Regions from separate parts of the Neobacillus sp. DFD-2R genome, predicted to be linked through region 2. Evidence: predicted binding sites of a transcription regulator. Region 2 holds the regulator's gene; each other region holds the start of a gene.
What was found. The regulator LexA, encoded in region 2, represses DNA repair genes until DNA is damaged. The targets are predictions, from matches to a motif close to CGAACATATGTTCG.

Region 1 (3,288 bases), 2.2 Mb from region 2:
CTCCCGCCTTTTATAGGCACCTATGTCAAAAAGATCAAGCTGAAGCTCGCGGTCATCAACCATGTTTCCAATCGCAAGCGAAATTTGCCTTACCGTTTTTCCGTTATAATGCTCATGAAATAATTCGAGACAAACACGGTAAAGGTCCATCGTTACATTCGTTGGCTGCTTGATGGTCCGCGCGCGGTGAAAGCCCCCGCCAAATTCATCCTGGCTGTAGCCGATTCCAAGACTAATCGTTCTTCCCGCCTTTTGATGTGTTCTTGCCCGTCGCGCAACATCCTCACACATTTCTAAAATAACATGCTTAATTTCCTCTTCCTCTTTGTAATCCCTGAGGAGAATTTGACTTTTTCCAAAGCTGATTTGCCCCTGGATAATCGGGGCACCCGGCTCTGAAAAATCGATTCCCCAGGCATGATAATAAAGCTGGTTCCCCATGATCCCGAATTTCTTTTCCAATTGTTCTAAATCATATCGGGCCAACTGGCCAACAGTGAAGATTCCCATTCCGTTTAATGTTTTTTCGACACGTCTACCGATCCCCCACATTTCCCTGAGCGGTGAAACATTCCAAAGCTTTGTCTGTACATCCTCATACGTCCATTCGGCAATTCCATGTTTCTTCGCCTCAAGATCGAGGCAAAGCTTTGCCATTAGCATGTTGGGACCAATCCCGACCGCACAAGGCAGCTGAAATTCCCGCTCAATATCATCCTTTATTTTTTGGGCGATGGTTGCAGCATCCCCCCACAAATGAATGACACCGTCGACTTTAATGAAGCTTTCATCCACACTATAGGTATGGAGTGCGTCTTTTGGAACATAACGGTTAAAAACACGGGTAATTTCGGTGGAAATGCGCAAATAAGTTGCCATACTCGGCTCGACAATTTTAATCCTTGGGTCGTTTGGGATTTCAAACATCCGCGAACCGGTTTTGATGCCAAATTCTTTTTTCAGACGCGGCGAAGCAGCAAGCACGATGCTTCCCTGTCGTTCTTTGTTGCCGCAAACAGCTAAATAACAATTCAAAGGATCCAGGCCAAGCATGACAGCCGAACAGCTTGCATAGAAGCTCTTCATGTCGACACATAAAATTTTATTTTGCGGTGCGGTGCTGTAATCGACCATACTTTTCCCTCCAACAAAATACATTTTAGCGAACAACAGTTCTATATCAGTATACTCACTATCTTAAGCGAATATGCGTTCGTATTCAATGGAAATTTTTTGCCTTTTTTCCAATGTGGAAAATACAGAAAAATGCGGTATAATCGGTGTGAGGTGCTCTCATGGAGAAAAAGCTGATTACCAAAATGATTAAAAATTGTTTGAAACAATATTATGAATCTGATTCCATGCCTATCGGTGAAAAAGATTTAGAGGAGCTGACCAATCGGATTTTCCAAACAAAGGAAGCAGAACCGACTGCAGATTTATATGAGGTAGTGAATGATACGGTATATGAGTTTTTAACAGGATGATTTTAAAAAATAAAAAGCCTCTGAAAAAGAGGCTTGAGTAACAAACTATTTCTGATTTAAAATCCGTTTACCAATTCGTTCAAAAGCCCTCGGGAAAAGAACATAGACAATACTCCCCAGGTTCATCCACCGCGGCAAATTAATCTCCCTTGTTTTCGTGAGCATGGAATCAACGACCTTCTGTGCCACATATTCAGGCTTAAGCATGAATTTTTGAACATTTTTTACATACGTGCCTTTTTCATCGGCTATTTCAAAAAAATTGGTAGCAATCGGCCCTGGATTCACAGATGTAACCTGTACATTGTAATCGGCCAGCTCCATCCTAAGCGAATTCGTGTATCCAAGAACGGCGTGTTTGCTGGCAGAATACACACTCGATTTTGGCGTGGCAATTTTCCCCGCCTGGGAGGCAATATTAATAATATGGCCAAAGCGCCTTTCGCGCATCTTCGGCAATACCATGCTGGTGCATGCTATTAACCCGACCACATTCACGTTAAACATCCCTTTAATTTCGTCGATTGTTGCTTCATGGGCTTCCCGAAAAACGCCAAAGCCCGCATTATTCACAAGGATATCTATATAGCCGGCCGACGCAAAGATCTCACCGAAGACTTTCCGGACTTGTTCAGTATCAGACACATCAAGCTGAAACACATCTACTTTAACATGAAAGCTTTGCTGCAGCTCCCCTTGCAGCAATTGAAGTTTATCAATGCTCCGCGCAAGCAACACAAGATTGGCGCCGCCAGCCGCACAAAGCTTAGCAATTTCCGCTCCAATTCCTCCGGATGCCCCGGTAATGATGATATTTTTACCTTTTAAATGTTCTCTACCCATCCTATCACCTCTCTGGCTTAAACCCGGTTCCATTAGCCTTCAGACGTAGCCTGATAGAGAACGGGTTGATCATTATTACTACTAATTTCTCCGATAGATGATAAATAGTCAAGTTGGGCGACTGTTTCCGACATCGTTAGCATCAATTCACGCTGATAGACGGCCGGAAAAAGACGTTTGCAGATTTCAAAAACGGTGAGTTGCTCTTCTTTCAGCCAATGATGGACCGTCATGGCCCGCTCGTGCTGACGGGTTAGCCTTTTTTCAATCAGGTCAGCTAACTGATAGACCTCCTCGCCGTGCCCCGTGTATACGAATGAAATCGGATAAGAAAGCAGTTTTTTCATCGAGTGATTATGCTGCAGCTGCGGCTTCGGCCTTTCCCTCTCACCCGGTGCAGCCGGTTCAAGTAAGGGATTCGGTGAAATATGGGCAAGAATAAGATCACCGCCAATTAAAATTCCGTCCGCTTCGCGGAACAGAGCAATTTGGCTTTGAGCGTGGCCGGGTGTTTCAATTACCTGCCATTCACTGAGTCCGGGCGGTCTCATCCCTTCAAGAAGCTGCCCTGTCAGTGAACGGTTGCAGGAATACTTCAGTGATTTTCTTAACAAAGAAAGCAGCGGTAAATATTCCTCAGGCAGACCCAACTCATGAAAAAGCGCACGGAAAAAATTCTCTTGTTCCTGAAGAAAAGCTTCTGTCGGATGGATCCATCGTTCATTCAACGGGTGTCCGTACACCTCTAACGAGTCAGAAAAAAAATCAAGCATTCCCGCATGGTCAGGGTGATGGTGAGTAAGAACCACTTGCTCAATGTCAGAAGGACTCAAATTTAAATCGGCCATTTGAGCTGTCAATGAATTCCAGGATTCCTCCGTTTTCGGCCCCGCATCAACAAGCGTTAAACGCTCCCCCTTAATTAAATACACATTTACATCTCCGACCGGAAAAGGAG
Region 2 (3,288 bases):
GCTTCTCACCATGAAGTAGCTCCCGGCCAACACGAAATCGACTTCAAATATGCAGATGCCTTAACAGCTTGTGACCAAATTCAAACATTCAAGCTTGTTGTAAAAACGATTGCCCGTAAGCATGGCTTACATGCAACCTTTATGCCAAAACCACTATTTGGTGTAAATGGATCCGGAATGCACTGTAACCTTTCTTTATTCAAAAATGGTAAAAATGCATTCTACGAGCCAACTAGCGATCTTGAGTTAAGCGATACAGCCCGTCAATTCATTGCTGGTATTCTAAAGCACGCTCCAAGCTTTACAGCGGTAACAAACCCAACTGTGAATTCTTATAAGCGTTTAGTCCCTGGCTATGAAGCGCCTTGCTACGTAGCATGGTCTGCAAGAAACCGTTCACCACTAATTCGTATTCCGGCATCACGCGGATTAAGCACACGTGTAGAAGTGCGTAGCGTTGACCCTTCAGCAAATCCGTACCTTGCAATGGCTGTGCTTTTAAAAGCTGGTTTAGACGGCATTAAAAACCAATTAACTCCACCGGCACCAGTTGACCGTAACATCTATGTGATGAGCAAGGATGAAAGATTAGAAGAAGGCATTATTGATCTTCCGGCTACACTCGCTCAAGCCTTAGATCAATTAAAATCTAATGAAGTAATCGTTTCGGGTCTTGGAGAGCACATCTTCGAACACTTCGTAGAAGCGAAAGAAATCGAGTGGGATATGTTCCGTACAGTCGTTCACCCTTGGGAACGCGAACAATATTTGAGCATGTATTAATAAAAAAAGTCTTGAGGCTCTATGCTTCAAGGCTTTTTTTGTATATGGGCAATCCGGATTTTTTTTTAATTAGTTAAAGATGATCCCCGCAAAATGAAGGATGAGGTCAATGATAGCGGGTGCCCTTATTTCTCCGACTTAGGTGAGAGTATCGCCAGTGTTTAGGAGGATACTTTCTGTTTTCCCTAATTACAACTTTATTCAATTTAAAAAAAATTATTGATAAAAAATTTTAAGGATAGAAAATCTCCAATAGAGCATCTGGGCCTTAAGAGGTCTATTAATTAAAATTGGAGGTAATTATGGATAATAACACTAAGAAAAAAATTGAAGATGAAGTGAAAAAAAGGTTGATGTTGAAATTGCCCAAGAATTTAGTGACGTTAGACAGCAATTAACGCATCTGCAAAGTACACTTAGTAGTTTACAGCAAGGACAGCAACAATCTAATCAGCAAATGGGGATGGGACAAATGGGCCAACAAAATCAATTACAATAATTTAATTCATTAGTTATTCTTACTTGATGTCATCGAGGGTTCAAGTTGTAAGGACTGAATCCTCGATATTGAACAATAACCTTCCCCAAACCGCTAACATTTATGCTTTTAATATGCCCCTATAATTTAAAAATGAATTATCAACGAAAAATTGTATTTTTATCCTCGATCCAAACAATAAGGGCCAAAGTCAGCGATCGTAAAAAATTGTCCAAAGAAAATGAGCCGGCACACTTTTGTGCCGGCTCGTTTTCTTTTAATGAATATGTCTATATACACCAATAACTTTGCCTAAAATAGAAACATTCCTCAAAATAATCGGTTCCATTGTAGAATTTTCCGGCTGCAAACGAATATAATCTTTTTCTTTAAAGAATCGCTTACAGGTGGCTTCATCTTCTTCCGTCATTGCAACAACAATATCACCGTTATTTGCCGTTGGCTGCTGTTTGACAATCACGTAATCTCCGTCAAGAATTCCTGCTTCTATCATACTTTCACCCATGATTTCCAGCATAAATACCTGCTCATCTGCAGGTGCCAGCCTTTCAGGAAGAGGAAAATATTCTTCAACGTTTTCAATTGCCGTTATAGGAAGACCGGCAGTAACTTTACCCACCACAGGAACATTTACAACATGGTTTCTTGGGATGTGTGCACTTTCATCGACTTCCAGTATTTCGATTGCTCTTGGTTTGGTAGGGTCGCGTCTAATAAGCCCCTTGCTTTCCAATCGTGCTAAATGTCCATGAACAGTTGAACTGGATGCCAGTCCAACAGCTTCGCCAATTTCACGTACAGAAGGAGGATATCCCTTACTCTTTACTTCTCCTTTTATAAAATCAAGAATATCCTGTTGCCGTTTTGATATTTTTGCCATGAAAAGTTACACCTCGCTCTGGTTAATGTTGTCTTAATTATAACATGTTCTCCAATTTTATACAAACATAAGTTCGAATTTTTATTGACATCAAACGGATGTTCGTATTATAATTAATTCAACAAAAGCGAACATATATTCCTTTACGAGGTGTTAATTATGAGAAAATTGTGGAACCAATACTCTTATGCTATTATACTTTTCGTTTTAAGCTGTTCAGTTGCAATGATGATATCCTGCCATTTTAAATCCGATGACCAAGATAAGTTTGTAAAGCTTACCGTTTCGGAAGGAGATTCGCTCTGGAAAATTTCTGATCAATTTTCCGGGCAGCATTCTCTATCAAACGAAGAATTCGTTAATTGGGTTAAAAGTCATAATAAAATAGAAGATGATCATATTTTTCCAGGTGAAGAAATAGTCATCCCAGTGCCAAAAAAAGCATCAACTGCTACGGAGTTTGCCAGTGCCGCTGGGGAATAGAAAGTGAGATTGATTTTTTATGAAGGCAATTATATACTGCCGGGTCAGTACAACGAAAGAAACTCAGGAAACTTCTTTAAATCGTCAAGAGGAAGAACTGACCCAGCTGGCAAAACAATATCAATTCGAAGTCACTTCGATTATAAAGGAGCAAGCTAGCGGGTATGATCTCGAACGGGATGGAATACTTCAATTATTAGAGGAAATAAAAAATCGGCACATACAAACTGTTTTAATTCAGGATGAAACCAGGCTCGGAAGAGGAAATGCAAAGATTGCTCTTTTGCACGTCATATTAAAAGAGGGAATAAAGCTTTATAGTATTTCACATAATGGTGAATTGCAGTTATCTGAATCTGATTCAATGGTTTTACAAATTGTAGGTATGGTCGAAGAATATCAGCGCAAACTCCATAATATAAAAATTAAGCGCGGAATGAAACGGGCGGTTAATCAAGGATATAAGCCTGAGAAAAATTTAAAAAATCTTGGTGAGAGTTCCGGTCGAGAAAAAATTGAAGTCCCAATTGAAGAGATTGTCCGTTTAAGAAAAAATAAGTTGACCTTTTCTGAAATTGCAGCTATTTTAAGAGGTTTTGGCTATAGCATATCGAAAGCAACTGTACATAGAAGATACCAGGAT
Region 3 (3,288 bases), 1.3 Mb from region 2:
ATAAAAAGATCCAGTCCTTTTATTTTACCATGTATTTACGAAAACACCATCTTTGCTTTTCGATAGAAGCCAAGTTAATCATTTCCCTAGACATTATGAATACAGTTCCAACCATAACAAAAAAATAGACCAGTGCCGGTCTATTTTTTTGTTTCAAAAGTTCGAACAATAAAAGGCTATTTTATTACAAAAATATGGAGAATTTTCAAATCATATGATAATTCATTGAATGAGTATTTTTGTAACTCTATAATTTAGGTAACGATTTTTTAGGGGGCTTGTGAGCTATGGAAAAACTGAATAAAAATGAAGAAAGCTATCGGGCTCTTGCAGAAAAGTATGAGGCAGTGATTTGCATTTTAGAAAAAAGAATACAGGAAGAGATGGCCAAAAATAAGCAAAAAGACCAAATCTTAATTAAACAATCAAAGCTTGCTGCTATGGGAGAAATGATTGCAACTATTGGTCACCAATGGCGCCAGCCGCTTACGAGTTTATCTATTTTAATACAAGATGTGAAAGAAACCTCTGAATTCGGAGAGATTAACAATCAATATATTGACCGATTTACTAGGGAATGTATGATTCAAATTAATCATATGTCAAATACCATCAATGATTTTCGGAAATTTTACCGCCCCAATAAAGAAAGGACTTCCTTTCCCCTAGCTGAATCGATTGAAGATGCCCTTTCAATCTTCTCTTCAAGCTTAAAAAACCATGATATCCAAGTGGAGTTTGAATACAGGGGGAGGCAAATGGCTTATGGTTTTCCAAATGAATATAGCCAGGTAGTTCTAAATATTCTAACCAATGCCAGAGATGCTTTTGTTAACCGTGAGATTAAAAATCGAAAAATACGAATCAAAATCACTGAAACAGAAGAGTATATAATTGCAGAATTTATCGATAATGCGGGTGGAATTGAAAAAGAAATCATCAACATGGTTTTTGACCCTTACTTTACAACAAGAGCTCATGGAACAGGGCTTGGGCTTTATATGACCAAAATGATTTTAGAAAATATGAACGGTCGTGTCAAGGTGGATAATACGGATGATGGTGCAAGTTTCAGTCTATTTGTTCCGAAAGCGACCTCAGTAATTATACCGGAACTTGCATCTGCTTTATAGGATATTACAATAAAAGCTTAGCTGCGTCCCAGCCCTTTCATATTCGAAGAGGTTTCATTATGTTTTTTTAGAAGAAAAAGGTAAAATAAAGAAAAATCTTTAAGGAGTGAATAGTATGGGCTTCGAAAATCCAAGCCGTGAAGAAATTGGAGCTATTTTAAAAAAAGCAAAAAAAATAGCCGTTGTTGGTTTAAGTGATAAACCTACCCGCACTTCCTATCAAGTAACCGAAGTAATGAAAAAAGCGGGCTATGAAATTATACCTGTTAATCCTACTGTAGATGAGGTGCTCGGTGTAAAAGCAGTTAAGTCTCTGAAGGATATTAAGGGTCATGTCGATATTGTAAATGTTTTCCGCCGTTCAGAGGAATTGTTTGATGTTGCCAAAGAGTTTGCTCAAATTGATGCCGATGTATTTTGGGCACAGCTTGGACTTTTCAATGAAGAAGCATATGAATTTCTAAAAGATAAGGGCTATACGGTTGTGATGGACCGCTGTATTAAAGTTGAACATGCTTTAACAAAATAGAAAAAACAAAAAACTGCCGAAATAAAATAAGGCAGTTTTTTCGTTTTTTTACCAATTCTAGATGATAAATTTTATTACAAAAATATGTTGTTTCGAAGAACGTATTTGCCAAATCGAAATAAATCGCTACAATTAAGCATAGACGCGTAAAGAACATGTGGTAAAATAGTAACGACAAACATTTGTTCTAATTAAAAATTCTTAAAGGATTATCGAATCTTTTAAACGAAAGATTTATGAACTATTTTTTTAAGCAATCAGAAGGATGTTTTCTTTTTGTAAGGAATGAAAGGGGTATTTTAGTGGCAAGAAATCAGCAAGCCTTTGATTATAATGATGATGCCATACAGGTGCTTGAAGGTCTTGAGGCCGTTCGAAAGCGTCCGGGAATGTATATTGGCAGTACCGATTCACGCGGTCTGCACCATCTTGTATATGAGATTGTGGACAATGCGGTTGATGAAGCCCTTGGCGGTTTTGGAGATCACATTATTGTTCGCATACACAAAGATAATTCCATTAGCGTCGTTGATAGAGGACGCGGAATGCCAACAGGAATGCATAAAATGGGGAAACCAACTCCTGAAGTTATTTTAACTGTTCTCCATGCGGGTGGAAAATTTGGCCAAGGCGGCTATAAAACCAGCGGCGGTTTACACGGAGTCGGTGCATCTGTTGTAAATGCATTGTCTGAATTGTTAACTGTTACCATCAAGCGAGATGGGTTCGTCTATGAACAACGCTTTGAAAATGGCGGCAAACCGGTTACAACTTTAGAAAAAATCGGCAAAACGAATCAAACAGGAACAACCATACATTTTAAGCCGGATCCAACCATTTTTTCGACTACTACTTATAATTTTGAAACATTATGTGAGAGGTTAAGAGAATCAGCATTCTTGTTAAAAGGATTAAAAATCGAGATTATCGATGACCGGAATGATTTTCATGAAGTCTTTCATTATGAAAATGGGATTGAAGCTTTTGTTGAGTATTTAAACGAAGAAAAAGACGTCCTCCACCCAGTTGTCAGCTTTGAAGGAACACAAAACAGCATCGAAGTGGAGTTTGCTTTCCAATTTAATGATGGTTATTCGGAAAATGTTCTATCCTTCGTCAATAATGTTCGGACAAAGGATGGCGGAACACATGAAGCCGGATCGAAAACAGCAATGACAAGAGTATTCAATGATTATGCCCGAAAGGTTTCTTTGTTAAAAGAAAAAGACAAAAACCTTGATGGTGCAGATATTCGCGAAGGCCTATCCGCAATCATTTCCGTTAGAATTCCTGAAGAACTGCTACAATTTGAAGGACAAACAAAGGGTAAATTAGGAACAAGCGAAGCCCGATCTGCAGTAGATGCAGTTGTTTCAGAACATCTTTCCTATTTCCTCGAAGAAAACCCTGATATTAGCTCCTTGCTTATAAAAAAATCGATTAAAGCCTATCAAGCCCGTGAAGCGGCAAGAAAAGCCCGTGAAGATGCCAGAAGCGGGAAAAAACGCAAACGTTCAGAGGCTGTATTATCAGGTAAGCTGACACCGGCACAATCACGTAATCCTCAAAAAAATGAGCTTTATTTGGTTGAGGGTGATTCCGCGGGAGGATCGGCAAAACAAGGAC

Region 1: a site for LexA is predicted at 1,203-1,216, ahead of AC3ANV_RS08130 (YqzH family protein). Genes of this name have one in related genera too.
Region 3: a site for LexA is predicted at 1,838-1,851, ahead of parE (DNA topoisomerase IV subunit B). Genes of this name have one in related genera too.

What each region holds. Positions count from the first base shown of each region.
Region 1 is NZ_CM173228.1:1,660,242-1,663,529, reverse strand. It holds gene AC3ANV_RS08135 (Y-family DNA polymerase) at 1-1,134, opposite strand, end outside; gene AC3ANV_RS08130 (YqzH family protein) at 1,296-1,487, shown strand; gene AC3ANV_RS08125 (SDR family NAD(P)-dependent oxidoreductase) at 1,533-2,330, opposite strand; gene AC3ANV_RS08120 (MBL fold metallo-hydrolase) at 2,363-3,288, opposite strand, start outside.
Region 2 is NZ_CM173228.1:3,887,638-3,890,925, reverse strand. It holds gene glnA (type I glutamate--ammonia ligase) at 1-783, shown strand, start outside; gene lexA (transcriptional repressor LexA) at 1,539-2,162, opposite strand; gene yneA (cell division suppressor protein YneA) at 2,322-2,645, shown strand; gene AC3ANV_RS19410 (YneB family resolvase-like protein) at 2,665-3,288, shown strand, end outside.
Region 3 is NZ_CM173228.1:2,602,315-2,605,602, forward strand. It holds gene AC3ANV_RS13020 (sensor histidine kinase) at 288-1,133, shown strand; gene AC3ANV_RS13025 (CoA-binding protein) at 1,249-1,662, shown strand; gene parE (DNA topoisomerase IV subunit B) at 1,965-3,288, shown strand, end outside.